DNA from 3 places in the Streptomyces sp. NPDC102279 genome. Region 2 is predicted to be linked to each of the others. Evidence: riboswitches for the same ligand, from Rfam matches in the RefSeq annotation. Region 2 holds a riboswitch; each other region holds the start of a gene.
The links. Region 2 has a riboswitch for cyclic di-AMP ahead of ACIRQH_RS06865 (M23 family metallopeptidase). Riboswitches for the same ligand answer to the same signal wherever they lie in the genome.
Positions count from the first base shown of each region.

Region 1 (2,253 bases), on a different contig from region 2:
CGCCCGTCCGCCCGCCACGTCCTGCCCGAGTTCACCGAACGCACCGGCGCGGGACATCAGAGGCGGGATCCCTACGCGAAGCTGTTCGACGAGCGGATCGTGTTCCTCGGGACATCCATCGACGACACGTCGGCGAACGACGTGATGGCGCAGTTCACGCACCTCGAACACCGCGACCCCGACCGGGACATCTCGCTGTACATCAACTCGCCCGGCGGCTCGTTCGGCGCCATGACCGCCGTCTACGACACCATGCGCTTCGTCACCTGCGACGTGCGGACGGTCTGCCTGGGCCAGGCGGCGTCGGCCGCGGCCGTCCTGCTGGCGGCCGGCACCCCCGGCAAGCGGCTCGCACTCCCCGGGGCGCGGGTCCTCGTCCACCAGCCGTCGGTTGCGGACCCGGTCCACGGACGGGCGAGCGATCTGATCGTCCACGCCGAGGAGTTGACACGCACCCGCACGGCCCTGGAGGAGATGCTCGTACGGCACACCGGGCAGAGCCCCGAGCGGGTGACCGCGGACATCGGGCGGGATCTGCTCCTCGACGCGCCCGCGGCTCTGGAGTACGGGTTCGTCGACCGGATCGTGCCGAGCCGCGGGGCCTCGGCCGGCGCACCCGGCGCGAGGTGAGCGGCCGATGATCCCCGACCTCCCTCCGCTGCCCGCGCTGACCCGCGCGGAGGCCGAGCTGATCGACCGCTATCTGGACGTGGTCGACCTGGTGGGCCGGATCAACCCGGCCCACCCCGGCGACACCTACCGGGGGCTGCGCGCCGCCCAGGCACTGGTCGCCAAGGCGACGGCCCTGCGGGACGCGCTCGCGCTCATGCACCAGCGGGGCGAGAGCGAGGTGCACGCGCCGACCCTGGCTCAGGCGCTGCGCGTGCTGGACGGTGAGCGGCGGACCGCCCGGGTCACGATCCCGCCCGCGTCCGGCAGTTGAGGCACCCGCAGCCGGGTCCGGCGCGCACCGCGTCGCCGGACCGTCCGCGCCGCGACTCAAACGCACCAGATGGTGTACCCCCTGATGGCGTAGGAATCAGTCCTTTCTTGGACCCCTCCGACTTGCGCAACACGGAGGACAGAAAGGCGGAATGAGGGGTTCCGGTGCAGGTGCGGGGGTCGCCCGTGTCCCCAACACCCCTTCGAACAGAGGGGTGTCCACCCGAACGGGTGAGTGGTGAGTAAGCCCACAAAACACCGGTTCCGCTCGGATTTTCCGCCGTTCATGGGTGAAGATCCCTTCCGACGACAAGCCCCCGCCACAGCGGCGGGGCGGTCCGGGCGGACGCCGAGTCCTGCCGCCGCCCGGATGCCCGGTCGACAGAAGTGGATCGGCAGGAGTGGAGGACCCAGCACGACGGTCCGCCGGAGCAGCATTCCCGGCGGTCCTTGGGGTGAAGCCGCAGCAGCGGCCGGGCAACTTCGCCAGCCCGAATCCGACAGGTCATCCTTCACAGGCGGCTGACGAAGGGTTGCGCATGACTGCGCTCAATCGTGTCCCGTCGCTGTGGACCAGGGCCGGTACGGCCTCGGCCCTCACCATCGCCGCCGTCGGCGGCAGCCTCGTGGTCCCTGGTGTCGCACCCGACGCCCAGGCGGCCACGACCGCGACGAAGGCACTCCAGGTCGCGGCCTCGAAGCACGGCGCCCCGTACAAGTACGGCGCCACGGGACCGCACCGCTTCGACTGCTCCGGGCTCACGCTCTACTCGTTCAAGAAGGCGGGCAAGAAGCTGCCTCGAACGGCCGCGGCGCAGTACAACAAGACACACCACGTCTCCGCCTCGCATCGCAAGGCCGGGGACCTCGTGTTCTTCCACTCGGGCCGGAGCGTGTACCACGTCGGCATCTACGCCGGGAAGGGAAAGATCTGGCACTCCCCGAAGACCGGGGAAGTGGTGAAGCTCCAGAAGATCTGGACACGGAGCGTCTGGTACGGGCGGGTCAGCTGACCTGCCCCTGGGCGGCGGCGGGGGCCGCCGCCCAGGGAACACCTCCGTCCGGCAGCCTCGTCGGCGTGCCCCCTGGCCGACCGTGCGCCGGACGGCCGGTGACCGTCCCCTCCGCCCTCCGGCGGCGCCCTCTCAGCCCCTCAGCGGCTCCAGGAGCAGCACGAGGCCGAGCACGGTGAGCGCACCGCCGGTGACGGCCTCCACGGCGCGTGCGGCACGCGGCCGGCGCAGCCACCGTCCCAGCCGGTCCACGAGCAGCGCGACCACCGGGAACCACACCAGGGCCAGCACGACCACG
Region 1 covers NZ_JBIWLU010000006.1:498,279-500,531, forward strand. The annotation lists gene ACIRQH_RS17850 (ATP-dependent Clp protease proteolytic subunit) at 1-630, shown strand, start outside; gene ACIRQH_RS17855 (hypothetical protein) at 638-943, shown strand; cyclic di-AMP (ydaO/yuaA leader) riboswitch at 1,280-1,478, shown strand; gene ACIRQH_RS17860 (C40 family peptidase) at 1,482-1,955, shown strand; gene ACIRQH_RS17865 (LysE family translocator) at 2,088-2,253, opposite strand, start outside.
Region 1: it holds a riboswitch for cyclic di-AMP, as region 2 does, so the genes downstream of both, ACIRQH_RS17860 (C40 family peptidase) here and ACIRQH_RS06865 (M23 family metallopeptidase) in region 2, are expected to answer to the same signal.

Region 2 (2,253 bases):
GTTCGCGCAGCGGGCCGTGCTGCCCGAACCCCAGGCGCGGATCGACGGCCTCGACGTCGCCGCGCGCTACGAGGCGGCCCAGGCGGACGCGTTCATCGGCGGGGACCTGTACGCGGTGCAGGACACCCCGTACGGCGTGCGGCTGGTCGTCGGGGACGTACGCGGCAAGGGGATGACGGCGGTCGCCGCCGTCGCCGTGGTCATCGGCGCGTTCCGGGAGGCGGCGGAGCAGGAGGCGACCCTGGAGGCGGTCGCGCAGCGGCTGGAGCGGGCACTGAAGCGCGAGGGCACCCGGCGCGACAACCTCGACGCCGTCGAGGGGTTCACCACTGCCGTCCTCGCGGAGATCCCGCACGACGAGGAGATCGTCCGCGTCGTCAACCGGGGGCATCCGCCGCCCCTGATGCTGCATCCCGACGGCACCCTCCTCCCGCTCACCGGCGGGCCCGCCGCGCTGCCCCTGGGGATGAGCGACCTGGGCGGCACACCCGACCGGGCGGTGCCGGCCCGTTTTCCGCACGGCGCGATCCTGCTGCTCCACACCGACGGGCTGTCCGAGGCCCGGGACGTGCGCGGGGAGTTCTACGATCCGGCCGCGCGGCTGGCCGGGCGGGTCTTCCCAGGGCCCGACGCGCTGCTGAACACCCTCGCCGACGAGGTCCGGCGGCACACGGGCGGCGCCCTCAGCGACGACATGGCGCTGCTCGCCGTCCGGCGCGGCTGACCGTCCGCGGAGGCCTTTCTTGATCGTTGTCACGAGGGGTGACCGAAGCGTGTCCCTCCGCATAACGACTGACGTACCGTCAAATGAATCCGTGTCGACGGGATGAGGCCAACTCGCCCGTTTTTCATCGCCCATGACCCCAAAGTCCTGGCCAAAAAGCGTTAATGATCAGTCTGAACAGCTTGGAATCAGGTGGCCAGGTCTATTAACGTTCGATAACGCAGCGCGGTCGTCCCAGCCGTCACAAGAGATGGCTCCGTGCGCATGCGCCGAATCCCGCAAGGGAACCGGGGAACCACCAACTTGGGGTGAATCGAGCGTATTCCGCCGTGGCAGCACGGTGGGTATACGCGCGTAGGAGACCTTCCTGCTCCGAACCCGTCAGCTAACCCGGTAGGCGAGAAGGAAGGAAAGGAGTGCGCCCACGTGGCGTCCAACCGGCCTGCTCAGCCAACCTCGTTCGCGCCGAATGACACACAGTCCTTCGGCTTCGCCTACGGCAAGGACGAGGGACCCTGGGAGGAGTGGAACCCCACCGAGGATTCCGTCCGTCCCGTTCGTGGCCGGCACCGCGTGGGAAAGCAGCGCGGCGGAGGACTCGCCCGCAGCTCCACGGTCCTCGGTGTAGGCGTCATCGCCGCAGTCGGCGCCGGTGGCATGGCCACCGCGGCGCCCGGCAAGGCGCCGGTCTCGATCTCGCTGCCCGACCTGTCCTCGGTCACCCACTCGGCCAAGGCCCTGATCAGCGACGGCGCCGAGGCCCCCAAGGGCTCCACGACTCCGCTCACCGGCGCGGGACTGACCACCGCCGACACCGCCCAGGGCACCACGGACGCCGGTGAGGCCCTGCGGGCCCGCATCATGCAGCAGGCCGAGTCGCAGCAGAACCAGGCCGACAGCGCCACCCAGGAGGCCGCCGAGACAGCCGCCGCGAAGCAGGCCACCGCGCTCGCCACCAAGCAGCAGGACGACGCGAAGGCCAAGGCGGACGCCGCGAAGAAGAAGGCGGAGGAGGAGGCCAAGGCGAAGGCCGAGGCCGAGCGTCTCGCCAAGCTCGCCAAGAGCTACTCGCTGCCGACCTCCTCGTACACCCTGACCTCGCGCTTCGGTGAGGCCGGTGCCCTGTGGTCGTCCGGCTACCACACGGGTCTCGACTTCGCGGCGCCCACCGGCACGCTGATCAAGGCCATCCACAGCGCCACCGTCACCGAGGCGGGCTGGGCCGGATCGTACGGCTACCGCACGATCCTCACCCTCGACGACGGCACCGAGCTGTGGTTCTGCCACCAGTCGTCGATCAGCGTCAGCGTCGGCCAGAAGGTCGCCACCGGCGACGTCATCGGCCGCGTGGGCGCGACGGGCAACGTCACCGGGCCGCACCTCCACCTGGAGGTCCACCCCGGCGGTGCCGCCACCGGCATCGACCCGATGGCGTGGCTCCAGGGCAAGGGCCTCAACCCCTGATCCGTACGGACTGCTGACCGGCGGCCGGCTCGCGGGGGACTCCTGCGACCGGCCGTTTCGGCGGG
Region 2 covers NZ_JBIWLU010000003.1:22,783-25,035, reverse strand. The annotation lists gene ACIRQH_RS06870 (PP2C family protein-serine/threonine phosphatase) at 1-724, shown strand, start outside; cyclic di-AMP (ydaO/yuaA leader) riboswitch at 982-1,139, shown strand; gene ACIRQH_RS06865 (M23 family metallopeptidase) at 1,151-2,188, shown strand.

Region 3 (2,253 bases), on a different contig from region 2:
GGACGGACTCCTCGCTGATCCGCCCTCCGGGGCTGGGCGCGTGGACCATCATGCCGTCGCCGACGTAGATGCCCACGTGGCTCAGGTCCCCGTGGAAGAAGACCAGGTCGCCCGGCTGGACACCTGCCAGGGCGATCGCCGGTCCGATCCGCGCCTGGTCGGACGTCGACCGCGGGAGCAGCACACCGGCGCTGCGCCAGGCGGCCTGGGTCAGGCCGGAGGGGTCGTACGAGCCGGGCCCGGACGCTCCCCACACGCACGGCCTGCCGACCTGGGCGCGGGCGAACGCGACGGCCTCGGCGGCCCGGGTGTCGTACCCGGTGACCGGCGGCGCCGCCACGGCGGTGATGCTCCCGGTGTCGTAGCCGGGGTTCGGAGCGGCGGACCAGGGAGCGCCGGGCGCAGGCTCGTTGACGGGCGCCGGCCACGACGGGCGCCAACTGTCGTCGACGGCCGGGGCGGACCACGACTCCCGCACCGGCCGGTACTCGACCGCGGCGGCCGGCAGCGGGGCACTCTCCACCTGGGGATGTCCGGCCTCCACGGCCGGCCACGCGGCACTCGCCACCGACGGGTACGTGGCCGGCGCGGCCGGCACCGGCACGTTCTCCGCCGGCCAGTACGGGGCCGGCGGGACGGCCGTCTCCGCGGCCGGCAGCTCCACGGACGGGTAGGCGACCGGCACCGCCACGCTCTGCCGGGCGTTGTGCCGGGTCAGCAGTTCCTGTGCGGCGGCCAGTTTGCGCCGGGCGCGGTCCTTGCGGAACCGCGGGGAGGACGTGTCCGGGGCGGGCGTGGGTTGTGACACCACCGGAAGGGGTCCGGTGGCCGGGGAGCCCCTGTCCGGCACCGCGAGGGCGCGCCCGGTCGTCGGCCCGGACACAGGGCCCGCGGTCAGTTCGAGAACGGGGCGCGCGGTGAGTTCCGCGACAGGTGCCGCGGTGAGTTCCGCGACCGGGCCCGCTGCCACTTCCCGTACGGGGGCCGCCGTCAACTCGGCCACGGCGCGGGCGCCTTGGGCAGGCAGCTCCCCGGGGCTTCCCGCACCCCCACCGGGCCGGCCGGCCACGCGCCCGCGGTCGGGCTGCCGGTCCATGGGCAGTACGGCCGCGACCGTGGGCCCGAGCCGGGAGCGCGCCCCGTCGAACCACTGCCGCATCAGGTCGCTTTGAGCGGGATCGACACCTCCGCGCTCGTCCGCGGCCGGGCGCTGGTCCGTGAGCCGTCGGGCCACGGCGCGTCGGTCGCCCTGGCGGGAGGAGAGGCTCGACAGAGCGCGGGTGGCGTTGAAGTTGCCGGTGTCGTCCTCGGCCCGGTCGTAGAGGGATGCGAGCCGTCGGCGGACTTCATCGCCACTGGGCTGGGTGCGTTCCGGCGCCATGGGGATGGCACTCCTTCCGTCGTCCGCCTACCGGGTTAGCTGTCGGGTTCGGGCGGACGGTTCCGGAAGGTATGCCCTACGGCCTGTGCCTCGTGAGGCAGTCGGCCGATTCACCCCAGGTTCGGTGGGTCCCCGGCTCCGGCTGCCACGAGGGCGGGCCGGACTCGGCGGAGGCCGCGCCGCCCGGCGAGCTTTCGCCGGAGGGAGTCGGGCGGCCTGGTCGTCAACTTAGCCATGTTGTGACCCCCGTGTGAAGATCCACGTCCCAGATGTCCGATACATTTTCGTGACCTTCGTCGCATCGCCCCGCTGTGCGACGACGGGAGCACGCCCCGTACGCGAACCGGCCGTCGGGACAACCGCGTTCGGCGGTGAGCCCCCTCCACGAGTCCGTCCTCGTCCAGCTCCGTCCACCAAGTCTCCACGGCGGGCCGGGGCTTCCGGTCGGCCCGGAACAGGCCGTTCGAGGTGCGAACAGAACTGGCGTTCCCTGACGGCTCGTTCGACATCGGCGGCTGTCGATGGTCATGCGGTGACCGGTTCTGGCCGACCCGGCCGGATGACCACCGCGTCGGCGTCGCGGCCCTACCGTCGAGGCATGGAAGGCCCGCGGAAGGCCCTGAGAGCGAGTCGAGGATCCCCACGTGCACGATGCACCGATCTATGCCCAACTGATCTCCGAACGCGGTGACATACCGACGCTCGTCCGGAGCGAGGCCCGGCGGCTGCAGCGCGACTTCGAGTGGATCCTCAGCTGGGATCCGTCCACGGGCGGTCCGCTTCCCGGGTCCGCCCCGCGCGTGACGGCCGGCTCGCGTCGTTCCTTCGCCCCCGGCCCCGATCCCGCAGACCGGCTGGAGTCCGCCTAGGGC
Region 3 covers NZ_JBIWLU010000001.1:686,877-689,129, forward strand. The annotation lists gene ACIRQH_RS02935 (NlpC/P60 family protein) at 1-1,381, opposite strand, end outside; cyclic di-AMP (ydaO/yuaA leader) riboswitch at 1,390-1,561, opposite strand; gene ACIRQH_RS02940 (hypothetical protein) at 2,026-2,250, shown strand.
Region 3: it holds a riboswitch for cyclic di-AMP, as region 2 does, so the genes downstream of both, ACIRQH_RS02935 (NlpC/P60 family protein) here and ACIRQH_RS06865 (M23 family metallopeptidase) in region 2, are expected to answer to the same signal.